DNA from 4 places in the Pantoea sp. S-LA4 genome. Region 4 is predicted to be linked to each of the others. Evidence: predicted binding sites of a transcription regulator. Region 4 holds the regulator's gene; each other region holds the start of a gene.
What was found. The regulator LexA, encoded in region 4, represses DNA repair genes until DNA is damaged. The targets are predictions, from matches to a motif close to TNCTGTATGTACATACAGNA.
Positions count from the first base shown of each region.

Region 1: a site for LexA is predicted at 3,218-3,237, ahead of dinB (DNA polymerase IV). Genes of this name have one in related genera too.
Region 2: a site for LexA is predicted at 4,550-4,569, ahead of uvrB (excinuclease ABC subunit UvrB). Genes of this name have one in related genera too.
Region 3: a site for LexA is predicted at 3,099-3,118, ahead of umuD (translesion error-prone DNA polymerase V autoproteolytic subunit). Genes of this name have one in related genera too.

Region 1 is NZ_JBTLRC010000002.1:602,786-610,099, forward strand. Features, by position in the region: gene fadE (acyl-CoA dehydrogenase FadE) at 1-642, opposite strand, end outside; gene lpcA (D-sedoheptulose 7-phosphate isomerase) at 897-1,475, shown strand; gene ACX3P5_RS03585 (class II glutamine amidotransferase) at 1,526-2,293, shown strand; gene dpaA (peptidoglycan meso-diaminopimelic acid protein amidase) at 2,264-3,004, opposite strand; gene dinB (DNA polymerase IV) at 3,249-4,304, shown strand; gene ACX3P5_RS03600 (sugar ABC transporter substrate-binding protein) at 4,341-5,408, opposite strand; gene ACX3P5_RS03605 (ABC transporter permease) at 5,434-6,435, opposite strand; gene ACX3P5_RS03610 (sugar ABC transporter ATP-binding protein) at 6,432-7,314, opposite strand, start outside.
Region 2 is NZ_JBTLRC010000002.1:952,028-959,341, reverse strand. Features, by position in the region: gene moaB (molybdenum cofactor biosynthesis protein B) at 1-216, opposite strand, end outside; gene moaA (GTP 3',8-cyclase MoaA) at 231-1,217, opposite strand; molybdenum cofactor riboswitch at 1,207-1,340, opposite strand; gene ACX3P5_RS05390 (gluconeogenesis factor YvcK family protein) at 1,545-2,450, shown strand; gene uvrB (excinuclease ABC subunit UvrB) at 2,452-4,473, opposite strand; gene ACX3P5_RS05380 (hypothetical protein) at 4,845-5,261, opposite strand; gene ACX3P5_RS05375 (ABC transporter ATP-binding protein) at 5,368-6,090, shown strand; gene bioD (dethiobiotin synthase) at 6,092-6,760, opposite strand; gene bioC (malonyl-ACP O-methyltransferase BioC) at 6,757-7,314, opposite strand, start outside.
Region 3 is NZ_JBTLRC010000001.1:93,855-101,168, reverse strand. Features, by position in the region: partial or broken gene umuC (translesion error-prone DNA polymerase V subunit UmuC) at 200-1,243, opposite strand; gene umuC (translesion error-prone DNA polymerase V subunit UmuC) at 1,287-2,561, opposite strand; gene umuD (translesion error-prone DNA polymerase V autoproteolytic subunit) at 2,570-3,019, opposite strand; gene ACX3P5_RS00575 (ArsR/SmtB family transcription factor) at 3,368-3,703, shown strand; gene arsH (arsenical resistance protein ArsH) at 3,700-4,422, shown strand; gene arsC (glutaredoxin-dependent arsenate reductase) at 4,480-4,908, opposite strand; gene ACX3P5_RS00560 (arsenic transporter) at 4,958-6,241, opposite strand; gene ACX3P5_RS00555 (metalloregulator ArsR/SmtB family transcription factor) at 6,332-6,685, opposite strand; gene ACX3P5_RS00550 (GNAT family N-acetyltransferase) at 6,911-7,314, shown strand, end outside.
Region 4 is NZ_JBTLRC010000002.1:34,959-42,272, reverse strand. Features, by position in the region: gene zur (zinc uptake transcriptional repressor Zur) at 1-317, shown strand, start outside; gene ACX3P5_RS01090 (CsbD family protein) at 391-603, opposite strand; gene dinF (MATE family efflux transporter DinF) at 775-2,097, opposite strand; gene lexA (transcriptional repressor LexA) at 2,199-2,813, opposite strand; gene ACX3P5_RS01075 (diacylglycerol kinase) at 2,920-3,288, opposite strand; gene plsB (glycerol-3-phosphate 1-O-acyltransferase PlsB) at 3,417-5,840, shown strand; gene ubiA (4-hydroxybenzoate octaprenyltransferase) at 6,125-7,009, opposite strand; gene ubiC (chorismate lyase) at 7,021-7,314, opposite strand, start outside.

The sequences.
Region 1 (7,314 bases), 570 kb from region 4:
CTGCAGCAGTTCGCCCGGACCGAGTGAGTTCGGTACGCCAACGGTAATCGCCAGAATGCCCGATACGCCCGCCAGTTTCTGCAACACGCGCGCCTGAGCGTAGGCGGAAAACTCCAGCCCGCCATACTCTTTTTTGATGATCATGGCGAAGAAGCGATGCTGTTTCAGATAAGCCCACAGTTCCGGCGGCAGATCGGCCAATTCATGGGTAATCTGGAAATCATTCGCCATCCGGCACGCTTCTTCAACCGGACCATCCAGGAAGGCCTGCTCATCTGGCGTCAGTCGAGGCTGCGGATAGTTGTGCAGCTTCTGCCAGTCCGGTTTGCCCTGAAACAGATCGCCTTCCCACCAGGTGGTACCGGCATCGATCGCCTCTTTCTCGGTGCGTGACATCGGCGGCATCACCTGCTGAAAACGCTGCAGCATCGGTTTTGAGAACAGGTTGCGGCGCAGCGACGGCAGGTTAAACGGCAGCAGAATAATTGCCAGCGGCAGCAGCAGCCACGGCGTCCAGAGGTGTGCGGCCGCCATCGCTGCGGTCCACAGCAGCAGAATCAGGCTGCTCAGCCGCAATGACAGGCGGTGATAGAACAGGGCGCCAATCAGCACCACCGTGGCAAGTATCGAAACAACCATCATAATGAACCACTCCATAAGAAGTAAGAGGTCTGACCTGTTATGCATAGAGGTTTAGAATAGTTGGCTGTTTTTATCAATTCGTTTACATCGCAATTACAACCTGACTCACAAAATCAATTTTTCGACCCGTTTCGCTTCCGGCTGTGCAGAGATAATGCCAGCGGCAGTCGGGTGGGGATGGCGTGATGCTTTGCGCTGCCCGGCCATTCCGTTAAACTTGCTGCGATTAACCTCTCCTAAAAAAGGACACGCCTATGTACCAGGACATCATCCGCTCTGAGCTTAACGAAGCCGCTGATACGCTAAATAAATTCCTTAGCGATGACGCCAATATCCATGCGATCCAGCGTGCTGCGGTGCTGCTGGCAGACAGCTTTAAGGCGGGCGGCAAGGTGCTCTCCTGCGGCAACGGTGGGTCGCACTGCGACGCGATGCATTTTGCTGAAGAGCTGACCGGCCGCTATCGTGAAAATCGTCCTGGCTATCCGGCGATCGCCATTTCAGACGTCAGCCATCTCTCCTGCGTCAGTAATGACTTCGGCTACGATTATGTATTCTCACGCTACATTGAAGCGGTAGGCCGTCCGGGCGACGTGCTGCTGGGGCTCTCCACCTCCGGTAACTCTGCCAACATTATCAAGGCGATTGAGGCGGCACGGGCGCAGGGGATGAAAGTGATCACCCTGACCGGCAAAGATGGCGGTAAGATGGCGGGCAGTGCCGATATTGAAATCCGGGTGCCGCACTTTGGCTATGCCGATCGCATTCAGGAGATCCACATTAAAGTGATCCATATCCTGATGCTGCTGATTGAAAAAGAGATGGTGAAGTAACTCGTTAGCCTCTCGCCTGGCGAGAGGCGTCTGACTCTAAGGCGGTGGCTATGTGCGAATTGCTCGGGATGAGCGCCAATGTTCCCACGGATATCTGTTTCAGCTTTACCGGCCTGGTGCAGCGTGGTGGCGGAACCGGCCCACATAAAGATGGCTGGGGCATTACCTTTTACGAAGATAAGGGCTGTCGTACCTTTAAAGATCCGCTGCCGAGCTTCAACTCACCGATAGCGCGGCTGGTGCAGGAGTATCCGATCAAATCGCATTCGGTGGTGGCGCACATCCGCCAGGCGAATCGTGGTCAGGTCTCGCTGGAAAATACCCATCCGTTTACCCGCGAATTGTGGGGCCGCAACTGGACTTATGCCCATAACGGACAGTTAAAAGGCTACCGTCAGCTTGAGACCGGCACCTTTCGCCCGGTCGGTGAGACCGACAGCGAGAAAGCGTTCTGCTGGATTCTGCATCAGCTGGCGACGCGTTATCCGCGCACGCCGGGCAACTGGCCCGCGGTGTTTCGCTTTATCGGCGAGCTGGCGGGCAGCCTGCGGCAGAAAGGGGTGTTTAACATGCTGCTGTCGGATGGGCGTTATCTGATGGCTTTCTGCTCCACCAACCTGTTCTGGATCACCCGGCGCGCGCCGTTTGGCCGCGCGCAGCTGCTCGATCAGGATGTCGAAGTTGATTTCCAGCAGCACACCACGCCGCACGACGTGGTGACGGTGATTGCCACGCAGCCGCTGACGGCCAATGAAACCTGGCAGCGGATTGTGCCAGGTGAGTGGGCGTTATTCTGCCTTGGAGAGCGCCAGGAATGAGCGTGAAGCAGCATCGGGATTGGTCACGACCGGGCTGCTGTTCATCACATACTTACCGCTGGTGACATTCACCGTCGGCGGCTGGTGATACTTCGCAAAATAAGCGTAACCCGGCTGCAACTGCTGCCAGAAACTGGCGTAGGTGGAGTAACGGTGACGCTGCATATTGCTGTCGGTCATGCGGAACGGATAGATACTGATGCTGATATCCTGCTGGCCGTTACGCAGCGCCGCATTCACATAAGTAAAAATCTCATCCATATAGGCGTTAGTCATCGCGTAGCAGCCAATCGATTTGCAGTCGCCATGGATCATCAGGTAGTTACCGCTGTAGCCCTGATTGCGATCGTACTGATTCGGAAAGCCGATGTTGATCGCGCGATAAAATCGGCTATCCGGTTTCAGCTGGTTCAGCCTGACGTTATAAAATCCTTCCGGGCTTTTGAAATCGCCTTCACGACGTTTCGGGCCGAGGCCACCAGAAAAATTACAGATGCGGTAGGTATCCAGCAGGCGGTATTCGTTACCAATTTTGCCGTACAGTTCGAGGGTACGCTCTTCCTTGAAAATCTGAATATAGACCGGCGTGCCGAGTAACTGTTTCTTTAATTCTTTACTGACCGGTGCCGCTTGCTGCGCGGGTTCGGGGGTCATTGCCATGCTGAGGGCTGGCAGTAAAATCATCGCAAACAGGAGTGCGATTTTGCCCATGCTGTGTGTACCTTGAGGTGAAGAGAACAATGACGCCATCGTGCGTCTCTGCTTGCATTATCGGAACTATCCGCTACCGCAGCGCAACATTAAACACTGTCTGTTTTTTTAGCAAGACAGCACGCCAGAAATTCGCAATTTCCTGAACAGAATACGGCCAGAAATTTGTAAACTTTAATGCCGGTCGCGACAAATATTGCAGTTACCTTCGCCAACTGTATACTTATCCAGTGCTGGAGGGGGTATGCGTAAAATCATTCATGTCGATATGGACTGCTTCTATGCTGCGGTGGAGATGCGCGATAATCCCCTGTTGCGTGACATCCCGATTGCCATTGGTGGCAGCCGCGAACGTCGCGGCGTCATCAGTACCGCTAACTATCCGGCGCGAAAATATGGCGTGCGCAGCGCCATGCCGACCGGGATGGCGCTGAAGTTATGTCCCCATCTGCGGCTGCTGCCCGGACGCTTTGACGCCTATAAAGAAGCCTCGGCGCAGATCCGCGAGATCTTCTCGCGCTACACACCGCTGATTGAACCGCTGTCGCTGGATGAAGCCTATCTGGATGTGACAGACAGTCCACACTGTCACGGCTCCGCCACCCTGATCGCCCAGGATATTCGCGCCACCATCCTGCGTGAGACCCGGCTCACCGCCTCGGCCGGTATCGCCCCGATTAAATTCCTGGCAAAAATCGCCTCCGACCTGAATAAGCCGGACGGGCAGTTTGTTATCACGCCGGCGGAGATGTCCGGATTTTTACTGACGCTGCCGCTGGCAAAAATCCCTGGCGTCGGCAAGGTCTCGGCAAAAAAGCTGGAAGAGATGGGGCTGGTCACCTGCGGTGATGTCCAGAAGGCAGATTTAGCCCAGCTGCTGAAGCGCTTTGGTAAATTTGGTCGGGTGCTGTGGGAGCGCAGCAACGGCATCGACGAGCGTGACGTGGTGGTTGAGCGGGAACGTAAATCACTCGGCGTGGAGCGTACGCTGGCAGAAGACATTAACGACTGGGACGCCTGCCTGGAGATCATCGATTTTCTCTACGCCGAGCTGGATCGCCGGCTGGGCCAGATCCGACCCGATAAGCAGGTCGCGCGTCAGGGGGTGAAACTCAAGTTCAGCGACTTTCAGCAGACCACCCAGGAGCATATCTGGCCGGTGCTGAATAAAGAGGACATGATCGCGATTGCCAGAAAAACCTGGGATGAGCGCCGGGCCGGACGGGGCGTCAGGCTGGTGGGGCTGCACGTCACCCTGCTCGATCCGCAGCTGGAACGGCAGCTGCTGCTGGGGTTGTAACCGTCAGCCTCACCGACTGGTAAGGCTGACATCCGATTACTTTTTATATTTCGCCGCCAGCGTGGCAAACCACGGCGCGACGAAATCATCATTACCGCCCCAGCCGGGCACGATTTTATTCAGCGAGGCAACGTTCACCGCGCCGGGCTGGCTGTTGAGCTGCTGCTGAGAGATCGACGCCGCCTTAAACTGATACGTGGCTGGCGTCGCTTCACCGGCAATCTTTTTCGCTACCAGACGCATGTTCACCGCGCCGATGGTTTTCGGGTCTACTGCCACGGTCTGGACCCACGGGCTGTTCTTCTCACGCATCAGTTGCAGATCCTGGTTCGAGACATCAATGCTGTAGAGCTTGATCTCGGTACGGCCATTCTCCTGTAGCGCTTTATAGGCGCCCTGGCTGAACGCATCCCACGCGCCCCAGATCGCATCGATTTTGCCTTTCGGGTATTTAGCCAGAATGGCGCCAATCTTGTTGGCGGTATCGCCCTGAACATCGGTGGAGACGGCGCCAATCGACTCCAGCTGATGAATGCCTGGATTCTCCTTCAGCAGTTTCTCGTACACCACCTGACGGCGTTCCATAGGCGGGAAACCGGCGACCCACAGTTTGACGATATTGGCTTTGCCGTTGAAATCTTTAATTAACTGACCCAGCGACAGCTGCGCCAGAGAGGCGTCATCCTGCGCGGTGACGGTGACACCGTCAATCGGGCTATCAACCGGGGTATCAAACACCGACACTTTAATGCCCGCGTCGGCGATGCGTTTGACCAGGCCGCTGGCGTAAGGCGCTTTGCCGTGCGACAGCACGATACCGTCATACTTCTGGCTGATCGCCTGGTTAACGAAATCCTGGAAACGCGCATCGTCGCCGTTGCTCAGAAAGGTGCTGACCTTAAAGCCCAGCTGCCGACCCTGCTGAATGGCACCGGCGACAAACTGGGTGGTGTTATCGTCAGAACCGAGGTTACGGATCACCGCGATGCGGATCGGGCCGTCATGGCTGGCGATGGCAGCCGGTACCGGGGTGACGGTATCCGCGAAAGCGGCGCTGGCGTTCAGCAGGCTCAGTGCCAGCAGCGAGAGCGTTATTTTTTGCATTATTATCAACTCCGGGTAATGCGCCTTAGCGGCGCTGAATATAGGTCATGGCCAGTGCCAGAGCCAGCACCAGTCCTTTAATAATGTCCATGGCGTAGTAGGGGACGGAGAGCATCACCAGCCCGTTCTGCAGCACTCCGAGGATCACCGCACCGACCAGCGTGCCGAGCGCATTCGGTTTGCCCGATCCCGCCAGCGAGAAGCCGATCCACGCTGCCGCCACCGCGTCCATCAGATAGCCGCCGCCGGCGTTAACCTGCGATGAGCCGATACGCGAGGCGAGCAGAATGCCGCCCAGTCCGGCCAGCAGCGAGGCGATCACATAGGCCAGCACGCGATAGCGGGTAGTGCGGATACCGGAGAGCCGCGCCGCTTCGGGATTGCCGCCCAGCGCATACATCCGGCGGCCATGTTTGGTCAGCGACAGCGCGAGCTGCGCCACCACCGTGACCACCAGCATAATAATGACGATGGTCGGCACCTGGCCCAGCAGGCCAAACGCTGCCGGAATGGTGCCTTCCGCCATATCGCCGCCTGGCAGCACCATGTTTTCGGTGATGGAGCCGCCAAAGCTGTAGGTCATCGCCACGCCCTGAATCACAAACAGCGTTGCCAGCGTCGCCAGCATGTCGGGGATGCGCAGGATCACAATCAGAAAGGCGTTAAACAGCCCGACCAGGGTGCAGAGCGCCAGGGTGATCAGGATCGCCTGAGTGGTGTCCATGCCGTACCAGACAAACAGCGATATCACCAGCGCGTTGGCCAGCGAAGCGGTTGAGCCGACCGACAGATCGAAGCCGCCGACGGTGAGTGAAATCGATACGCCAACCGCGATGACCGTGACAATCGCAATCGATCGCAGAATATTGATGATGTTATTGGGTTCGAGAAAACTGTCTGAGGCCAGGCCAAAGGCAGCGATCAGGATCACCACCGTCAGTAACATGCCCCATTTATAGAGGAAATCGAACAGTTGATGACGCCACGACGTGGACGGCAGATTCAGGCTGGTTTCTTTGCTGCTCACGCAGGGGTTCCTCCGGTGGAATAAAGCAAAAGCGTCTCTTCGGTAACGTCGCGCGCGGCCAGTTCGGCTACGATGCGTCCATCCCACAGCACGCAAATCCGGTCGCATAAGCCGACCAGTTCAGAAAATTCACCTGACGCGTAGATAATGCCTTTACCTTCGCGCGCCAGGCTGTCGATCAGGGTGAAGAGTTCGGTTTTGGCTTTGATATCGACGCCTTTGGTCGGCTCATCGAAAATCAGGACATCGGCGTTGTTGCGCAGCCATTTACCAATCGCCACTTTCTGCTGGTTACCGCCAGAGAGGCGACGAAGCGGCTGGGCCGGGCCGGTGGTGCGCACCTGAAGCCGCTGAATCACCTGTTCTGCCCACCGCCACGCCTGGCGATGCCCGAACAGGCTCCAGCGTGAGAAACTGTCGTCCGCACTGACGCTGAGGTTCATCGCTACCGACTCATCAATAAAAATGCCTTCTTTACGCCGTTCTTCCGGCACCAGCGCCATGCGCCGGCTGACTGAATCGTGCGGGGATTTCGGCCGCCACGGCTGGCCGTGCAGCTCGCCTTTAGTGATGCGGCTTTTACTGGCGCCAAACAGCGCTTTACACAGTTCGGTTTTGCCGGCACCGGCCAGTCCGGCGATGCCGAGAATTTCCCCTTTGTGCAGCCGCAGCGAGATATCCTGCAGCAGATGTTCATCATGCAGCCCGTCAACCGCCAGCAGCAGCGGCTGCGGTTGCGGTTCACGCCGGGCGGGATAGATATCGGTGAGCTGATGCCCAAGCATTTTTTCCACGATCTGCTCGCCACTCAGCGCCGCCATCGGACCGCTCTCAATCAGCCGGCCGTCGCGCAGTACCGTCAGGCGATCGCAGATCGCT
Region 2 (7,314 bases), 920 kb from region 4:
CACCTGCACGTCGTCACTGGCGATCCAGCGCGATACGGTGGCGCGAATGCGGTAAAGATTATCCGGCACGATGGCATGATCGACCACCTCGTGACCCGCCTCAAGGGCGGCGCTGCGCAGATAGTCGCCCGAGCTATCCTCGCTGGCGTCGCGGCGATCTGACACCGTCATCACCGCAATCTGTACCGCCTGAAATTCGCTGGCTGCTTTGCCCATAACGCCTCCTGAAATTAACCGCCAATGTAAGAGAGATTCTGCGTGATGCCGGTGTTGCCCTGATGGAGAAAATGGGTCTGCTTTTTCTGCCCAAGGCTGCTGGCGATGCGTGCCTGCAGTTCCGCCTGCTGATCGTCAGAGGCCAGCAGATCGCGCAGCGGCACACCACCGTCGCCAAACAGGCAGAGGTGCAGGTTGCCCTGGGCCGAAACCCGCAGCCGGTTGCAGCTGGCACAAAAATCTTTGGCGTAAGGCATAATCAGGCCAATCTCACCGACATAATCGGGATGGTAAAAGACCTGAGCCGGGCCGTCGCTGCGGCCGCTTTCACGCCGCTGCCAGCCCTGCGCAATCAGCTGGTCACGGATCACCATGCCGGAAACGTGCTGATCGCGGAACAGCGTACCGCCGTCGCCGGTTTCCATCAGTTCAATGAAGCGCAGCTGAATCGGACGGGTACGGATCCAGTCGAGGAAGGTTGCCAGGTTGCGGCTATTGAGATCGCGCATCAGCACGCTGTTGACTTTTACCTGGTGAAAACCGGCATCAAAGGCGGCGTCGATGCCCGCCATCACCTGATGGAATTTATCCTGGCCGGTGATAGCGTGAAACTGACGGGCATCGAGGCTATCGACGCTGACGTTGAGCGCGGTTAAGCCCGCCTCACGCCACTGCTTCACGTCGCGCGCCAGCCGGTAACCGTTGGTAGTGACGGCGATATGGCGAATCGACTGGTTTTCACGCACCGCGGCAATGATGTCGGTAAAGTCGCGACGCAGTGACGGTTCGCCGCCGGTGAGCCGCACTTTTTCCGTGCCGGCAGCGGCGAAAGCCCGCGTGACGCGACGGATTTCATCCAGAGAGAGAAAGCTTTTGTTGCGAATGCCGTGCGGCTTGTAGCCGTCAGGCAGACAGTAGGTACAGCGGAAGTTACACACATCCGTGACCGACAGGCGCAGGTAATAGAACTTACGCGCGTATGCATCAGTAAATTGTGACACCAGAACACCTTTCCAGATTGGGAGATGCAGTCATTTCTTCCTGCACCCTGGTAGCTCAATGGCTACGGCCTGACTCCCCTATCCGCAGACGTAGGCAATCAGGCTGGAGTGTACGCTGACCCGTTGATCAGCGCGGTTAACAGGATGGTAGCGTGAATTTCGCTACTCTTCCATTCGCCGTTTTCGTTATATATTCTGATACATATCGAATTTTCACCGCATTTTCGCGACAGGATACGTTAAAATGCGCTTCAGATTTTGACGCAAGTCATCCGCGCGGGTTTAGCGTTTAGAGCGACGCCACGCGACAGGCTATTAAGGAGAAGTATGAATCGCACACTGGCCGATCTTGATCGCGTGGTGGCACTCGGCGGCGGACACGGTTTAGGCCGCGTGATGTCTGCGCTGTCGCCGCTCGGCTCGCGTCTCACCGGCATCGTTACCACCACCGACAACGGCGGTTCAACCGGCCGTATTCGCCGCTCAGAAGGCGGCATCGCCTGGGGCGATATGCGTAACTGCCTTAACCAGCTGATCGCCGAACCGAGCGTGGCTTCAGCGATGTTTGAATATCGCTTTGCCGGTAACGGTGAACTGGCCGGACATAACCTCGGTAATCTGATGCTGAAAGCGCTGGATCACCTGAGCGTGCGCCCGCTGGAAGCGATCAACATCATTCGTAATCTGCTCAAGGTCGATGCGTTTTTGATTCCGATGTCGGAGCAACCGGTCGATCTGGTGGCGCTCGACGTGGAAGGCAACATGGTTTACGGCGAAACGGCGATTGATGAGATGAAGCAGCCGCCGCAGGAGATGATGCTGCATCCCAACGTGCAGCCGACCCGGGAAGCGCTGGATGCCATTGGCGAAGCGGATTTAATTCTGATCGGACCAGGCAGTTTTTACACCAGCCTGATGCCGATTCTGCTGATGGAAGAGATGGCGCAGGCGCTGCGTCGCACGCCCGCCACCATGGTATTTATCGGCAATCTGGGTCGTGAACTCAGCCCGGCGGCAGCCAGCCTGACGGTGGCCGACAAGCTGGCGATGATGGAGCGCTACATTGGCAAACGGGTGATCGACGCGATTGTGGTCAGCCCTTCCGCCGATATCAGTCAGGTCGATAACCGGCTGATTGTCCGCGAGCCGCTGGAAGCCGCCGATATCAAATATCGTCACGACCGCCAGCTGCTGCGGGTCGCGCTGGAGCACGCCATTCAGGGCTTTAACTGAGTTACGAGGTGGCGATAAACAACGTGCGCAGTTCATGCAGCTGATCGCGCACGCTGGCGGCCTGTTCGAACTCCAGGTTCTGCGCATGTTGCTGCATCTGCCCTTCCAGCTCGTGGATCTTTTTCTGCAGGGCCTGCGGCGACAGCGCCAGATAATCCGCTTCCGCCTCGGCGGCACCGCGTCGTGCCGGTTTCGCTTTGCCCCGGGTTTTCACCACGTTGTTGCCCAGTTCCAGAATATCCGTGATCTTTTTATTCAGGCCCTGCGGCACAATGCCGTTCTCTTCGTTGTACTGCTGCTGTTTCTCGCGACGCCGTTCGGTCTCTTCAATCGCCCGCGCCATTGACGGGGTAATTTTGTCGCCATACAGAATGGCTTTGCCGTTGATGTTACGCGCCGCACGACCAATGGTCTGAATCAGCGAGCGCTCGGAACGCAGGAAGCCCTCTTTATCCGCATCCAGAATCGCCACCAGCGACACTTCCGGCATATCCAGCCCCTCACGCAGTAAGTTAATGCCCACCAGCACATCAAACTCACCCAGGCGTAAATCGCGGATAATCTCCATCCGTTCCACGGTGTCGATGTCAGAGTGCAAATAACGCACCTTCTCGCCGTGCTCTTCCAGATATTCGGTCAGATCTTCCGCCATGCGCTTGGTCAGCACCGTCACCAGCACGCGTTCGTTGATCGCCACCCGCTGACGGATTTCCGACAGCAGATCGTCGACCTGGGTCGCCACCGGACGCACTTCGAGGATGGGGTCGAGCAGTCCGGTTGGACGCACCACCTGATCGATCACTTCGTCGCCCGATTTTTCCAGCTCATATTTGCCCGGCGTAGCCGACACATAGATAGTCTGCGGGGCCAGCGCCTCAAACTCTTCAAACTTCATCGGACGGTTATCCAGCGCCGACGGCAGGCGGAAACCGTACTCCACCAGCGTCTCTTTACGCGCCCGGTCGCCTTTATACATGCCGCCGATTTGCGGAATGGTAACGTGCGATTCATCCACCACCAGCAGGCCGTCGGCCGGCAGGTAGTCAAACAGCGTCGGTGGGGCTTCGCCGGGTCCGCGTCCTGAGAGATAGCGTGAATAGTTTTCGATGCCGGAGCAGTAGCCCAGCTCACTCATCATCTCCAGATCGAACTGGGTACGCTGGGTAATACGCTGCTCTTCCAGCAGCTTATTATTTTCCAGCAGCACTTTGCGGCGATCCGCCAGCTCCACTTTAATATCTTCCATCGCCTGAATAATGCGCTCACGCGGCGTCACGTAGTGCGTTTTCGGGTAGATGGTAAAGCGCGGCACCACCGAATCGATCTGGCCGGTCAGCGGGTCAAACAACGACAGGCGCTCTACCTCTTCATCGAACAGCTCGACGCGCAGGGCGATATCGTCTGATTCCGCCGGGAAGATATCAATCACCTCACCACGCACCCGGAAAGTCCCGCGCTGGAACGCCTGATCGTTACGGGTATATTGCAGTTCCGACAAGCGACGCAGGATGCTGCGCTGGTCGATGATCATGCCGCGGGTTAAGTGCAGCATCATTTTCAGATAGAGATCGGGATCGCCCAGACCGTAGATCGCCGACACCGAGGCGACCACAATCACGTCGCGCCGCTCCAGCAATGCTTTGGTGGCTGACAGACGCATCTGTTCAATGTGTTCGTTAACCGAGGCATCCTTTTCGATAAAGGTGTCGGAACTGGGCACATAGGCTTCCGGCTGATAGTAGTCGTAGTAAGAGACGAAAAACTCGACCGCGTTGTCCGGGAAAAACTCCTTCATTTCACCGTACAGCTGAGCCGCCAGCGTCTTGTTCGGCGCCAGAACCATGGTTGGACGGTTGAGATCGGCAATCACGTTGGCCACGGTGAAGGTTTTTCCCGAGCCGGTTACGCCTAATAACGTCTGGTGGGCCAGTCCATCTTCCAGACCCTCTTTTAGACGACGAATCGCCTCGGGCTGATCGCCGGAAGGTTTGAAAGCGGAATTTAATTTAAAGGCTTTACTCATGAATGCAGTTCCTGCTGAAGAAGTCGGCGGGCAGGCACCTATTTTACTCTGCTATGGTGATTTTGCCAGAAATTAATACTGGATATAAAAACAGTGTTGAGGCAGAGTAAGGGTCCCGGCTGGCGTACTTTTTGGTCACCGGTTGCCGCTGGCTTTAGCCCGGCGGTTGTTGCGCAAGGTTATCCCCAGGCGGAGATCGGATTTAACATTTGTCAATAGAGCGTCATAAAATTACAGTTCAGTGAACTGACAGATAAATCGCAGGCTTGTTTTTTAATAAGTAATTGATTTAATTATACTATGTCGAAAAGCCCAGATTCTCGACATTATGTAACCAGGCCGCGTATTTCCTCGCTTCCAACCTGTTTTCATTACCTAATGCACAAGGTTATCCACAGGAATGGTGGATAAGTGATGGCAGCCCCGCCGCCATCGGCTGTGTATAATTTTTCCCTGCCGCCTGGGTTTGCTGAAAATAATTTTTTTTCCGCTAAATTTCTCCACCGCCGCTGACAAATTGTTCTGCTTTTTTTAACTGACCCGGACTCTCTGCTGCTGATTTGCCCCGCCAGCCCGCCATTCTTAATCAGAATCGTTGCCTCATCTTCGCACGGCTGCACCAGAAACTCCGCCCGCTGGCACTGTGAAAGTGCAGCCCGGTTATCACCCGCAGAAATTGATAAGCATTCCTCATCTTTTCCCGGCGCGCAGCCGCGCTGGCCGCTGAAAAAAAGCACACCGCTGAATCTGGCCTGGGAATTGCAAGATTGAATGGCGTCAACGCGCATCGCGCGCACTGTGCTGCAGTGGTGAGATGACCATTGCTGATACCTTGTTTGCCAGACGACACAGAGCGGAAGCATTCAGGCTAATGATCGGAAAGGAGAGTGTCAGATGCTGAGTTTACGTTCGGTAAATCAATTTTACGGTCAAAATCATATCCTGTGGGACGTGGATCTCGATCTGTCGCCTGGCACCTGCACCGGCGTTCTTGGCCGGCCAGGCATGGGGAAAACCACCCTGGTCAACTGCATTATGGGCCGGCTGCCGATCAACAGCGGATCGATCTCATGGAAAGAAGATGGTTCACCGCCCGCCGACCTGCTGCTGCAGCCAGCTGAACAGCGGGCGCAGATGGGAATTGGCTATGTGCCACAGGGACGCCATATTTTTACCCAGATGAGCGTGGAAGATAATTTGCTGATCGCCCTGCTGGCCGGTGCCAGTCAGGCCGACCGCCACCGCGCCATTCCCGAAATGGTGTTTGACCTGTTTCCGGCGCTCTATTCGCTACGCCAGCAGCGCAGCGGCGATCTGCCGATCGATCAGCAGCAGCAGCTGGCCCTGGCGCGCGCGCTGGTGCTGCAGCCAAAACTGCTGATTCTTGATGAGCCCACCGACGGCATGTCGCCGTGGCTGGAAGAGGAGATGGGGAATCTGATTCGCCGACTGAACCTCGACTATGGCCTGACGATCCTGCTGCTGGAGCAGCGTCTCTCCCTGATCCGTCGCGTGGCTGACTATTTTCTGCTGTTGCATCGCGGGCGTAACGTGGCGCAGGGCAAAATGGCGCAGCTGGATGACCACACCGTCAACAAATGGCTGACGGTGGCCTGATTTACGCTGGCAGCGTCAGATAGTGCCCGCAGTTGTCCTGTTGCGACTCGGTCAGCCAGGGAATGGTGCCGAGACAGGGTGCAGGCAGGCGTTGCGTCAGGCTGGTGAGATATTCCTGATAACGCTGTCCCGGCGGCACCACGGTGTTGGCGATCCAGCCCGCCAGACGCAGCCCGCGAGCGCGTACCGCCTCCGCGGTCAGCATGGCGTGATTGATGCAGCCCAGTTTGACACCGACCACTAATATCACCGGCAACTGCTCGCTGCTGACCCAGTCAGCATAGGTGTGCGTTGCGGATAACGGGGTGTACCAGCCGCCTGCGCCTTCAACCAGAATCCAGTCTGCCAGCGGTTCCAGCGCCGCCAGGCCCGCCGACAGCGCCAGATGAGTGATCGGCCTGCCCTCTTCGGCACTGACGATATGCGGCGCTGTCGGTTCAAGGAACGCCAGCGGATTGACCTGCTGATAGTCTAACGGCACGCTGCTGTACCGCTGCAGCGCCAGCGCGTCACTGTTACGCAGCCCCTCCGGCGTCATTTCGCAGCCCGAGGCGACCGGCTTATAGCCCGCGCAGCGATAACCTGCCGCCCGGGCGGCCTGTAACAGGGCGCCGCTGGCAACCGTTTTACCGACTTCGGTGTCGGTGCCGGTGATAAACCAGCGCTTCATGATGAACTTACTCCATAGATGAGATGATAACTGAGACGGAAACCGTGCCGATCGCGCGGCCAGTGCGCCTCTAACTGTGCCAGCCGCTGTCGGGTTAACAGCGGGCCATCCCGCCCCTGATGCAGATGAGTTGCCCCAATCCCTTTCAGCGAACGCATGGCGCTGAGCGCATCCGGGAAATGCAGGGTGATGAGCGCCGACTCGCAGTTCAGTTGGTGGGTAGCGCAGGCTGCCGCAATCTGTTGCTCGGTGAGAAAGCGGTTAGCGTGCGGATGGTGATCCAGATGCGACCAGGCCTGATGGACTTCCTGCAATGAACCGGCGCTCAGGGTTGAAAACAGCAGCGTACCATCGGGACGCAGCACCCGCCTGAACTGGCCCAGCGCCTGCGACAGATCGTTGCTCCACTGCACCGCCAGGTTACTCCACACCAGATCAAAACTGCCCGCTGCCAGCGGTAAGGCATCGATATCTCCGGCCAGATAGTGCTGTGCGGCATTACTGGCGCGCGCCTGTTGCAGCATCTGCGGCGAGAGATCGAGCGCGGTGACCTG
Region 3 (7,314 bases), on a different contig from region 4:
CCCGTCCGCAGGCGCCGTCCGGCCTTCGATGACTGGCTTCATCAACTTTCGCGTAAGGACAGTGTTCCGCGCGGACGATACTTCCGCGGAAAGCGCCCGGGTAAACCCCTGATCATTGTGGATGAGTTTTGGCAGCAGTTTTCCTGAGAATACAGGGCATCAGGCAGACGTAAAGTATGCTGTGCCCCGCAGGCCCCATCTACATCACGCGCGCCACCGGTATGTCACTCCAGCGCGTGGTCCATGCCGGTGAGAGCATGTCCCGCTTCATTTTCCATTCCGTATTCACGCCCTGACCGGCAAACCACACACTGCCCAGCCCGGACTGATTGATCCCGTCAAGAACCTTCATCAGCTGCGCACTGTTGGCACGTGGCTTATTTTCATCGAACAGATTCAGCTGACTGACGCCGTTAGGCGTAAAGTCGTCGAGCATTATCCCTGCCTTCATGTAACGTCGCCCTTCAAGCCAGATGCGATCAAGAGATCGCATGGCAACTTCAATCACGTCCCGTGTGTCCTGGGTAGGAATTGTGAGACTCTCACCGGCGCTGTTACCATAAAATATCTCACCCTGCGCATGCGGTGAGGTGCGGATAAAGACGCTGATGCGCCGGCAGAACTGCCGTTCCTTTCTGAGCTTCTCCGCAGCCCGGGTTGCGTACTGACACAGCGCCTCCTGCATCAGCACCTTCGCTGTAATTCTCTCGCCAAAGGACCGGCTGCAGACAATCTGCTGTTTCGCAGGCACAAACTCTTCAAGTGGGATACAGGACTCTCCGTTAAGTTCCCGGACAGTACGCTCCAGCACGACGCTGAAGTTTTTACGGATAAGGGCAGGGTGAGCGCGCGACAGCTGCAGGGCGTTTTCAATACCCATCAGATTAAGTCGCTTACCGATGCGCCGGCCAACGCCCCAGATTTCCTCCACGGGCTGGTTTGCCAGCAGGGTTGCGGTACGCTTAGGATTACCCGGCGTCAGCGCCAATACACCGCGGAACTGTGGCCACTCTTTGCTGGCCCACTGCGCCGATTTGGCCAGAGTTTTTGTCGGCCCCATCCCAACGCCGACAGTAAGGCCCGTCGTAGCCATCACGTGCACGCGCAGGCGTCGGCCAAAATGTTCAAAGTCTTCGCAGAAATCAATGCCAGTCAGGTCCAGGAACATCTCATCAATGGAATACTGCTCAACGCGGGGGGTTATCTCTTCCAGCGCGGTCATGACGCGCTGAGACATGCTGTGATTTATGTGGAATAGAGTTTCAACAGCTTAATTAATAACCGTCTCAGAGCACGCGTGCTTTAGGAATGTCTGACCAGCGCGTGGTCCAGGCAGGGCTGAGCATTTCACGCTTCATTTTCCACTCAGTGTTAATTCCCTGTCCGGCAAACCACACATTTCCCAGTCCTGACTGATTAATGCCGTCCAGTACCTTCATCAGCTGTGCGCTGTTAGCCCGTGGCCGATTATCGTCAAACAGATTTAGCTGGCTTACGCCGTTCGGCGTAAAGTTATCAAGCATTATGCCTGCTTTCATGTATCTGCGACCCTCAAGCCAGATACAATTGAGCGACCGCATCGCAGACTCAATGATGTCCCGCGTATCCTGTGTTGGTAGTGTCAGCTTCTCTCCGGCGCTGTTTCCGTAAAACACCTCACCGCTGGCGTGTGGCGACGTCCGGATAAACACGCCGATGTTGCGGCAGTACTGACGTTCCCCTCGCAGCTTTTCCGCTGCGCGTGCAGCGTACTGACACAGCGCCTGCTGCATGGCTGTTTTTGTTGTAATGCGCTCCCCGAAGCTGCGACTGCAGACTATCTGCTGTTTTGCCGGCGGCAGTTCTTCCAGCGGAATACATGACTCACCGTTCAGCTCGCGTACGGTGCGTTCCAGTACCACGGAAAAGTTATCGCGAATGAACTTTGGACGCGCGCGTGACAGCTGCAGGGCGGTTTCGATGCCCATCAGGCTGAGTCGCCTACCGATACGCCGTCCCACACCCCATATTTCCTCAACGGGCTGGTTAGCCAGCAGAGTTTCGGTACGTTTCGGATTACCCGGCGTCAGCGCCAGCACGCCGCGAAACTGCTTCCACTCCTTACTCGCCCACTGGGCTGATTTTGCCAGCGTTTTAGTGGGCCCCATGCCGACACCGACGGTAAGACCCGTTGTGGTAAATACATGCGCGCGCAGGCGACGACCAAAAGCTTCGAAGTCCTCACAGCCGTTAATACCGGTAAGATCCAGAAACATCTCATCAATGCTGTACTGTTCGACGCGTGGTGTTATGTCCTCAAGCGCGGTCATTACTCTCTGGCTGAGGCTGTGATAAAGCGCATAGTTTGAGCTGAACACGTGTACCTTTTCCGGATAGTGCTGTGTTTTTATCTGGAACCACGGTGCACCCATTTTTATGCCCAGGGCTTTTGCGCCAGCAGAGCGCGCAATAACGCAGCCATCGTTATTACTAAGTACGACTACCGGCCTGCCACGCAGGTCCGGGCGGAAAAGCGTCTCACAGCTGGCATAGAAAGAGTTGACGTCAGCCAGTCCGAACATGGGCATAATTATCTCCGACGTGCACGGGTACTGTTAAAGAACCAGGTGACAACGCCGAGCAGCTGGAGCTCTTCCGGATAGATGGCGGCGTAAGCAGGGTTCATGGGCAGCAGTGCCACCCGTGGGATCAGCTGCAGGCGCTTAACTGTGAATTCACCTCCAACCTCAGCGATGACGATGTCGCCGTGCGTGGGTGGCTCCGCGCGATCGACCACCATAACATCACCGTCATAAAGCCCCAGCTCCTGCATGCTGTTGCCACTGGCCCGTACGAAGAATGTGGACGCCCGTCTGCGAATACAGAGCTCATTCAGGTCCAGCTCTTTCTCTACATAATCCTGAGCAGGGGAGGGAAAACCAGCTGAGCAGGGATCTGCGTACAGCGGCACCTTTACCGTTGGGGTAAAAATCGGCGGCCATAACAGCGTCAGGCCCTGAGCGTAACTGACCGCTTTCATAACGCGGCGTCCCGGACGTGCTGCCGTGTACGGATTAGGAAAAAAAATGTAAAGCGCATAAAAATCCCCCTTTAAATTATACTGGTTATATGAACAGTATTATTGAGCCTGGGATTTCTGGCAAGCGGAAGCGAAACGGTTATGGCTAAAGCTGTTGTCAGAGCGCTGAAATTTTACCGAAATGCTGAGCCATGGCCTTTTTATATGCTCTGCCACTGCAGCCGGATCAACAGGGTATAAAAGGCTTTCTTTTTGAGCGCAGCACTTTTATGGCGGGAAGAGGCTTGACCATTCCGTCCGCTTTAAATTATATTTCCATTATTCTAGAAATATAGATTTGGTGATGATGTGGACATACAAAATGCTGCGGCTGCTCTCAGGGAATTGGGACACGTGACGCGACTGGGAATTTACCGTGAACTGGTGAAAGTCGGGCCTGAAGGACTGCCCGTGGGTGACATCCAGAAAAGACTGGCTATTCCGGCCTCCACGCTAAGTCATCACCTTTCTGCGCTGATGTCAGCTGGCCTCATAAGCCAGGAACGGCAGAGCCGTACCCTGTTCTGCAGGCCCTGCTATGCGCAGCTTGAGCAGCTGATGGCCTTTCTGACGGAAGAGTGCTGCGCCGCTGGCAGCTGCTGCAGCCTGTCGGCCACGATTACTCATAAAGAGACTCTATTGTGAATAACTTCAATGATACCCTGAACAATATCGATCTGACGCTCCTGGATGCACCGCTGACGGAAGAAAAATTAAAGGCCGAAGAGGTGGCGCATCCGCCCCGCATACTGATGCTCTACGGCTCGCTGCGGGAGCGCTCTTACAGCCGACTCACCACGGAAGAGGCCGCCCGGCTTCTAACGGCCATGGGAGCGGAGGTGAAGATATTCAATCCGTCTGGCCTGCCGCTGCCGGATGATGCACCTGAGACGCATCCGAAGGTCGCAGAGCTGCGCGAGCTGGTGCTCTGGTCAGAAGGGATGGTCTGGTGCTCGCCAGAGCGTCACGGTGCCATGACCGGCATCATGAAGACGCAGATTGACTGGATTCCGCTGACGTCCGGGGCGGTCCGGCCCTCGCAGGGGAAAACCCTTGCGGTAATGCAGGTCAGCGGCGGCTCACAGTCGTTCAACGCCGTAAACCAGATGCGTATTCTCGGGCGCTGGATGCGGATGATCACTATCCCGAACCAGTCATCCGTGGCAAAAGCCTGGGCCGAGTTTGATGAGGCCGGCCGCATGAAGCCTTCTCCGTATTATGACCGTATAGTGGACGTAATGGAGGAACTGATGAAGTTCACTCTGTTGACGCGCGGTCGCATTGATTATCTCACCGACCGCTACAGCGAAAGGAAAGAGAGTGCCGCGCAGCTCTCTGAGCGTGTAAACCAGCGCAGCATATAAAAAAGCCGGCATCTGCCGGCTTTTTCACATTTGCTATGCCCGCAGCCAAGGGAAACATCAGTGGCTGACGCGGTTTCCGTGCTCATCAATGACGGCTTCGCCGTCCTCTTTGGTAAACGCTCCCTTCTGTGGGTCCGGCAGTATGTCCAGAACCATTTCTGAGGGGCGACACAGCTTCGTTCCGAGCGGCGTAACCACAACCGGTCGATTAATGAGGATCGGCTGAGCCAGCATGGCATCGAGCAGTTCGTCATCGCTGAACCGGTCCTCTGCCAGGCCGAGCTGCTCGTAAGGTTCGGTATTTTTACGCAGCAGGGCGCGCACGCTGATCTCCATATCCGCAATAAGCTTTTTCAGCTCATCGCGCGACGGCGGAGTTTCCAGATACAGAATCACCGTGGGCTCGGTGCCGCTGTTGCGGATAAGTGCCAGGGTATTGCGGGACGTCCCGCAGGCCGGATTGTGGTAAATGGTAATGTCAGTCATAAGCGGTACTCCGTAAAGGCGCTGCGCAGGCGCAGCGCCGGGGTTTAGGTTAAACAGACAGGCGCAGGGCCAGTGCGGCCAGCGTCACAAACAGCACCGGCAGGGTCATCACGATGCCCACACGGAAGTAGTAGCCCCAGCTGACGGTAATGTTTTTCTGTGCCAGAACGTGCAGCCACAGCAGGGTAGCAAGGCTGCCGATGGGGGTGATTTTCGGACCGAGGTCGCAGCCGATGATGTTGGCGTAAATCATCGCCTCCTTCACCACGCCCTGCGCGGTGCTGCCTTCAATCGAAAGCGCCCCAACCAGCACGGTAGGCATGTTGTTCATCACCGAGGAAAGCGTCGCTGTCAGAAAGCCGGTGCCGAGCGTTGCGCCCCAGACGCCATGCTCGGCAAACCGGTTCAGGGCGGCAGAAAGGTAATCAGTCAGCCCGGCATTGCGCAGTCCGTATACCACCAGGTACATGCCCAGCGAGAAAATAACAATCTGCCAGGGTGCACCTTTTAGTACCTTTCCTGTATCAATAACATGGCCTTTCCGGGCTACAAGCCAGAGAATAAACGCCGCCACCGCTGCCACCAGGCTGACCGGTACGCCGAGGGGTTCAAGAGCAAAGAAGCCGACCAGTAGCAGGATGAGAACAATCCAGCCGGTTCTGAAGGTGCGCGCATCGCGAATGGCCTCACGCGGCGCCTTCAGTTTCGCCAGGTCGTAGGTAGCCGGGATGTCCCTGCGGAAAAACAGGTGCAGCATGACAAGCGTGGCGGCCACGGAGGCGATATTCACCGGCACCATCACCGAGGCATATTCGCTGAAACCCAGCTTAAAAAAGTCCGCCGTGACGATGTTGACCAGGTTCGATACGATGAGCGGCAGGCTGGAAGTGTCGGCGATAAAGCCTGCCGCCATCACAAACGCCAGCGTGGCACCGGGGCTGAAGCCCAGCGCCAGCAACATAGCGATAACGATCGGTGTCAGAATGAGCGCCGCCCCGTCATTGGCGAACAGAGCCGCCACCGCCGCACCCAGCAGAACGATATACGTGAAAAGCAGCCTGCCTTTACCGCCACCCCAGCGGGAGACGTGCAGCGCGGCCCACTCAAAAAAGCCTGACTCATCGAGCAGCAGGCTGATAATGATGACCGCAATAAACGTGGCCGTGGCGTTCCAGACAATCTGCCAGACCACCGGAATATCCCCGATGTGTACCACGCCGGTCAGCAGCGCCAGCGCGGCGCCGATAACGGCACTCCAGCCAATACTGAGTCCTTTCGGCTGCCAGATCACCAGTATCAGGGTCAGGACGAATATCGCACCCGCCAGAAACATATCCTCTCCTTTGAAAGACAAAATCGGTTAAAAACGATGTCATGCAATAGCAATCACATTCGATAGATCGAATGTGTAAGGGCAAAATTTTTAGATGCAGGCAGATTTTCCCTTGGTGGTTGCGTTATTCCGTTCAGCCTGACGGGTCATCTGCAGAAGCGCATCCCGCTGACAAAGGTAAGCCTGCTCAATAACGGCTGCCGCCCAGGCCGGCATATGCGGGGAAAGACGATAATGGATCCACTTCCCCTCGCGCCGGTCATGCAGGATGCCCTTTTTTTTCAGAAGGGCAAGATGACGGGACGTTTTCGGCTGGGATTTCTGCAGAATAGCGGAGAGATCACAGACGCAAAGTTCGCCTTTTTCACGTAGCAAAAGGACCAGAGCCAGACGGGTTTCGTCAGCAAGAGCCTGGAAAAGCATAAGGGGGAGAAGCAGTGGCATATTAACTCCTGTTCAGGCCGGAGATAGTGTGACTGTAAGGATAAAGATTAGCAATTATATATATAGATATATGCATATGAATCGGCCAGAGTAGAGGTGCGGTTTAAGTAATACGAAAGGGGGAGGATCACTGTCCGGTTACGCTGCCCGGTTCGCCTCCAAAATCCGTGACAGGCGCCATTTCTGTCAGCTGCTAACTATAAACTCATATACGGAAAAGTTAATATGGCAAAAGTCAGCATAAGAAAGATGAACGATGAAGACTGGAATGCAGTCAGGGAGATTTATCAAGAGGGGATTGCTACCGGCAATGCCACTTTCCAGATGGCACCACCGGAATGGCAGGAATGGGATAGCGGTCATCTCAGGGAATGCCGTTATGTTGCCTGTGTTGAGAACAATGTGGCGGGATGGGCTGCATTATCTCCCTATTCCCGCCGGAATGCATACCGCGGCGTTGCTGAGCTGAGCATTTATGTCGGTTCCGGCTATCAGGGTTCCGGAGTGGGCAAAGCACTGCTCACGGAACTCGTCAGGGGATCAGAAAAAGCCGGGTTCTGGACCCTGCTGGCCGGCATATTCCCGGAAAATCAGGCAAGCATTGCCCTGCATCTTAGCCAGGGATTCAG
Region 4 (7,314 bases):
TTCTGCTGGAACAGGGCTTTATCCACCGGGTAGAGTCCAATAATAGCTATGTTATGTGTCACCATTTCGATGCGCCGGCCCACACGTCGGTGATGCTGGTATGTGACCGCTGTGCCGCTGTAACTGAGAAACAGGCACAGGGCGTCGAAAAGATCATCGCGACACTGGCTGGCGAGGCACAATTTGCCCTGCGTCACAGCGTGATTGAAGCACATGGATTATGTGAGAGTTGTGTTGCAGTGGAAGCCTGCACGCACCATGAAAGTTGCGAGCACGATCATCAGAGTGAGGGTAAAAAGCGGGGAAAACGCGGGTAATGTGCACATCCTTGTGCGGTTGCCGGTATGAGCCGTACCGGCGGGTAGGAGCTTTATCCGTAAATCTGCGTGATTACCAACGGTAATCTTTGTTCTGACCTTCCCAGTCCGTTACTTCGCGCTCTGCATCTTCTTTTGCATAGCCATAACGTTCCTGAATTTTTCCGACCAGCTGATCGCGCTTGCCTTCAATAACCTGCATGTCATCGTCGGTCAGCTTGCCCCATTTCTCTTTCACGTTGCCTTTAAACTGCTTCCAGTTGCCGCTCGCTTGATCTTTATTCATGGCAGACCTCTATGTCATCCTTTGGTTGCATCATTTATCTTGAAAGAAAACAAAATGACGATATAAAGCGCTGGTTTACTGCGCTGCTTACGGTTAATTGTAGTAGAAGACTTTAGAGTTGCCGGAATAATACAGAATAATCTGTAGCGAACCGGCTAAAGCCGCCCGCTATCAGGCGTCGAACCAGCTGTTCTGCTGCCAGTGTTTACGCCAGATCAGCCACAGCGACACGCCGCGCAGCGCCAGGAAAACCGTTACCGCCAGCCACAATCCGTGGTTGCCCAGTATCGGGACGCTGAGCAGCGTCAGGAAGTAGCCGAGTGCCGCCATCATCATGCTGTTACGCATCTCCCGGCCACGGGTCGCGCCAATAAACATGCCATCCAGCAGATAACACCAGACGCCAATCAGCGGCAGAATAACCTGCCATATCAGATAGCGATCGGCGGCCTGTTGCAGCGGTTCAAGGGAGGTCAGCAGCGCAACGATGTGCGGGCCGCAGAGTGCATAGAGCAGCGAAAAACCGATTGCCACTACCACCGCCTGGCGGCAGGCGGCATGCCAGACGCGCAGCAATTTGCTGCCATCTTTTGCGCCGTGTGCTTCGCCGGCAAAGGCTTCCACCGCATAGGCGAAACCGTCAAGCGCGTAGGCGGTAAAGGTGATAAACATCAACAGCACCGCGTTGACTGCCACCACCTGCGGACCGATGCGCGCGCCCAGTACGGTCAGTGAGGCAAAACAGAGCTGCAGCAGTAACGAACGCAGCATGATGTCGCGATTAAGCCGCAGCAGGCGCTGAATATCACCGCGCCAGCTCTGCTTCAGTATTGCCGTAGTGATGCCGCGCAGTTTCAACACCCGCCAGACCATTACCGCACCGACGGCCAGCGTGATGTACTCTGCCAGTGCGGTCGCGGTTGCCGCTCCCGCCACGCCCCAGTGCAGCCCCATCACCAGCCACAGATCGAGCACAATATTGACCAGATTACCGACCACCAGCAGGATGACCGGTGCCCGCGCATACTGCACACCGAGCAGCCAGCCAAGGATCACCAGGTTTGCCAGCGTGGCAGGCGCACTCAGCCAGCGGATCTGAATAAACAGCGTCGCCTGTTGCAGAACCTTGGGATCGCCGCCAATCAGAGAGGTCGCCAGGCGGGTGATGGGGGTACGCAGACAGATGAACAGCACGCCAGCCAGCAGCGCAATGATTAAAGGCTGGGTCAGCGCGCGTGCCAGTGCCGTTTTATCGCCCGCGCCGAATGCCTGCGCCGTCAGGCCAGTGGTACTCATTCGCAGGAACAGCAACAGCATGAAGAGGAAACTGGTGACTGTCGTCCCGACCGCCACCCCGCCAAGATAGACCGGGCTGTCGAGATGACCAATGACAGCGGTATCGACCACACCCAGTAAGGGTACGGTGATGTTAGAAAGGATCATCGGCAGCGCGAGCCGCCAGAGTTTTTTGTCGGTAGCCGTTAAAAAACGCATTCGCAGTTCCGTGCTCAGCGCTGCAGAGAGGGGAGCTGCAGCGACAAAATTAGGGCCGACAGAATAGCATCAGACGCTACGAATGCGCGGTTATATCAGGCTCAGAGCCACTCGCCGTTGCGAACCACACCCACCGCCAGACCTTCAACGGTCAGTGACTGCGCGCGCGTATCGACGACGATCGGATCAAAGTCGCTGTTTTCCGGCAGGAGATGCACGATAGCGCCCTGCTTTTTCCAGCGTTTCACCGTCACTTCATCATCAATGCGGGCCACGACAACCTGGCCGTTACGGACATCCTGGGTTTTATGCACCGCGAGCAGGTCGCCATCCATAATCCCGATATCTTTCATCGACATTCCGCTGACGCGCAGCAGGAAGTCGGCAGAGGGTTTGAACAGGCCCGGATCGACTTTGTAATGAGTTTCGATATGTTCCTGCGCCATGATCGGCTCACCGGCAGCGACCCGGCCAATTAACGGCAGACCTTCAGAGGCCTCTTCTTCCATTAACAGACGGATACCGCGCGAGGCGCCAGAGACAATCTCAATCACCCCTTTACGTGCCAGCGCTTTAAGATGCTCTTCTGCCGCATTCGGCGAGCGGAAACCCAGCTGCGCGGCAATTTCTGCACGCGTAGGCGGCATGCCCGTTTGAGTAATATGGTCGCGAATCAGGTCATAGACCTGCTGCTGCCTGCTGGTTAATGCTTTCATCCCGCCCCCTGGTTGTTTATACAGTCGCTGTGAGTATATACAGGTATTGGCGAAATGGAAACCGATTCTCAGGCAAAAACGCGCCAGATGGCGCGTTGTGGAAGGGTTATCGCAAATGTGTCCAGAGCAGCGCGATCCAGACAAACAGTGCCAGTAAGATACTGATCAGCACCGCTGCCGAGCCCATATCTTTTGCCCGACCGGCTAACGGATGGCGCTCCTGACCGATACGATCCACAACCGCCTCGATGGCGCTATTGAGGATTTCAACGATGACTACCAGCACCACAGCGCCGATCATCAGGATGCGCGAGACGATATCGACATCCAGCCAGCAGGCCACAATAATGGCGACCAGCGCGGCCAGCGCTTCCTGCCGAAAAGCCGCTTCATGCTGCCAGGCGGCACGCAGGCCCTGCCATGAGTAACCTGCGGCTTTCACAATTCTTACAAGACCGGTGGCATTATTTGCCATATTGGTGGAACCCTTTCATCGGATTGACGTCAATGTCTGGGCTGCGTGCAATTGGCACCACCACAGATCTTCGCTGCGCTTTCTGGTATGCTTGCGGCGCTTTGCTAACAAGAGGCTTCATGTTGTCTATGTCAGGTTGGCGTAAACTTTATTACAAATTACTGAATTTACCACTGTCGTTTTTGGTAAAGAGTAAGGCCATTCCGGCCGATCCCGTTTCTGAACATGGTCTGGACCCGACCCGGCCCATTATGTACGTTCTGCCTTACGATTCGAAGGCCGACTTACTGACTTTACGTGCGCAGTGCCTGCGGCATCATCTGCCCGACCCGCTCTCTCCGCTGGAGATTGATGGTTCACTGCTGCCGCGCCACGTTTTTATCCACGATGGCCCGCGCGTCTTCCCCTATTTTGTGCCCAGCGTCGAATCGGTGAAGATTTTTCACGATTATCTCGACCTGCATCGCAATAACCCCAAACTGGATATCCAGATGCTGCCGGTGACGGTGATGTTTGGTCGTGCGCCAGGCCGTGAGGTTCAGGGCGAAGATGCACCGCACCTGCGGGTACTGAACGGCGTGCAAAAGTTCTTTGCGGTGATCTGGCACGGACGCGACAGTTTTGTCCGTTTCTCGCCGACCGTTTCGCTGCGCCGCATGGCGACCGAGCACGGCACCGACAAATCGATCGCCCAGAAACTGGCCCGGGTGGCGCGCATTCACTTTGCCCGTCAGCGTCTGGCGGCGGTTGGCCCGCGTTTACCGGCACGTCAGGATCTGTTTAATCGCCTGTTGCAGTCCAAAGCGATTGAAAAAGCCGTCGAAGATGAAGCCCGCAGCAAAAAAATCTCCCATGAAAAAGCGCAGCAGAATGCGGTTGAGATGATGGAAGAGATTGCGGCGAACTTCTCCTATGAAGCGATCCGCGTGACGGATCGCGTGATGGGCTGGCTCTGGAGCCGTCTCTATCAGGGCATCAACGTTAACGGCGGCGAAAAAGTGCGTCAGCTGGCGCAGGATGGACATGAAATCGTCTACGTGCCGTGCCATCGCAGCCACATGGATTACCTGCTGCTCTCTTACGTGCTCTATCATCAGGGACTGGTGCCGCCGCACATTGCCGCCGGTATCAACCTCAACTTCTGGCCAGCCGGACCGATCTTCCGTCGTCTGGGCGCGTTCTTTATTCGTCGTACCTTTAAAGGCAACAAGCTGTATGCCACGGTGTTCCGTGAGTATCTCGGCGAGTTGTTCACCCGCGGCTATTCGGTGGAATACTTTGTTGAAGGCGGTCGTTCCCGCACTGGTCGTCTGCTCGATCCGAAAACCGGGACCTTAGCGATGACCCTGCAGGCGATGCTGCGCGGCGGTAATCGCCCGATTACCCTGGTGCCGATTTACATCGGTTATGAGCACGTGATGGAAGTCGGGACTTACGCCAAAGAGCTACGCGGCGCGGCGAAAGAGAAAGAAGGCTTCATGCAGATGGTGCACGGCTTGCGTAAGCTGCGTAACCTCGGCCAGGGCTACGTTAACTTTGGCGAACCGCTGCCGCTGGTTAACTACCTTAACAAGCGGGTGCCGGAGTGGCGTGACGCCATCGATCCGATTGAGCCGCAGCGTCCCAGCTGGTTAACCCCGACCGTCAATGACATCGCAGCGAGCCTGATGGTGCGCATCAATGAAGCGGGCGCGGCCAACGCCATGAACCTGTGCGTGACCGCGCTGCTCGCCTCACGTCAGCGCTCACTTACCCGCGAACAGCTGATTGAGCAGCTTGAGTGTTATACCCAGCTGCTGCGTAATGTGCCTTACTCTGCCAATGCCACCGTCCCTGACCTCTCCGCTGAGGCGCTGCTGGATCACGCGATGGGCATGAATAAGTTTGAAAGCGAGAAAGACAGCATTGGCGACATCATCATTCTGCCGCGTGAGCAGGCCGTGCTGATGACCTACTATCGCAACAACATTCACCACATGCTGGTGATGCCGTCGCTGATCGCCGCCATTGTGCAACAGCACCAGACACTGAGCGAAGCTGAGTTGCTGCGCCAGGTGAGCCTGATCTACCCGATGCTGAAGAGCGAACTGTTCCTGCGCTGGCAGACCGATGAGCTGCCGCAACTGCTGACGGAACTCAGTCAGGAACTGGCGCGTCAGGGCCTGATTACGCTGGATGATGGCCAGCTGCGCTTTACGGCGGCCCGTTACCGTACGCTGCAACTGCTGGCTGCCGGGGTGCGTGAAACGCTCCAGCGTTATGCCATCACCTTCTCGATTCTCAGTGCGAAGCCGGCGATTAACCGCGGGACGCTGGAAAAAGAGAGCCGCACACTGGCACAACGTCTGTCGGTGCTGCACGGTATCAACGCGCCGGAGTTCTTCGACAAAGCGGTCTTTACCTCGCTGGTGCTGACGCTGCGTGATGAAGGGTATATCAGCGACAGCGGCGATGCCGATGTGGTGCAGACGCTGGCGACCTGGCATATTCTGGCGGACCTGGTCACCAGCGATGTGCGCATGACCATTGAAAGCGCCGTGGCACACGACTGACACAACAAGCGTACAGTAAAAAGGCGACCTCATGAGGTCGCCTTTTTTATAGGTCAGGTCTGGTCAGATTCGCCGTGAGACGGTGCCTGCTCAGGGAACACGGTCAGACAGGAAAGACGCAAAAGCGTCATCCCTGACTGCTCGTCCCGCGCCCTCCCTGGCGCGGGACGCTTTCCTCTTCTGCCCGTATTCCCTGCGCGTTGAGCTTATCCATTGCTGTCGGATTCATCCTGCATCGGGTTTGGCGGCCTCCCGGATCGCCTTTTTGGTGCCTGAATCCCCTATCAGAACAGCTGGCTGAACGGCGGCGTATTCATCAGTACGCCGAGGAACAGTACCAGCCCGACATAATTGTTGTTCAGGAAAGCCTTAAAGCAGGCGGGGCGCTCGCGCCGGACGATCAGCTTTTGTTGATAAACGAACAGAGCAGCAGCCAGTATCAGCGTCCAGTAAAAGGCCGCGTTGAGTTGCAGCAGCATACCGACCCACGCCATTAGCAGCAGCGTCGCCAGCTGCAGCAGACCGATGATTAACTTGTCGAAACGACCAAACAGAATCGCGGTCGACTTGACGCCAATCTTCACATCATCGTCACGGTCCACCATCGCATAGAGAGTGTCATAAGCCACGGTCCAGCAGATGTTGGCGAAGAACACCAGCCAGCAGACCAGAGGTAAGGACTCACTAACCGCAGCCCAGGCCATCGGGATCGCCCAGCCAAACGCGGCACCCAGCACCACCTGCGGCAGATGGGTATAGCGCTTCATGAACGGATAAACCCAGGCGAGCGCCAGACCGACCACCGAGAGTAATATCGTCATCAGGTTCATGGTCAGCACCAGCGCAAACGCCACCAGCGCCAGTACCACGAACAGCAGTCTGGCTTCCCGACTGGTGACCGCGCCACTGGCTAAAGGCCGATGTTTCGTTCGCTCAACGTGTCCATCCACCTTACGGTCGGCAAAGTCATTAATGACGCAGCCCGCTGCACGCATCACGAAAACACCGGCAACAAACACCAGCAGCACCGGCAGCGGCGGGATCGCCATATCAGCCAGCCATAATGCCCACAGGGTGGGCCACAACAGCAGTAAGGTGCCGATCGGTTTATCAATGCGCATCAGGCGGCTGTAGGCCTGCCATTTATTGATATGTAAGCTCTTTTCCACCACAGGATTCCTCAGGCCAGGTCGCGATAAAGCGGCGAAGCCGGTAAAAACAGTTCCGTCAGCAGCAGCGGTTTGCCGGAGAGCCGCAGACGCGAGCGACGTCCCCACAGCGCATCAACTTTGCCCGGTTCGATAAAATCACGGGTCAGGGTTGATGAGGAGAACAGATAACGGCCCAGCGGGCGCGTACCCAGCTGCTGCAGCATCGCTTCCGGGCCATTCAGGGTACTTTCCGGCACCAGCGTGCGGCCAGCCAGCCAGGGTACGCCGTCGCCGAACAGCAGCACTTCGCGCAGCCAGAAGCG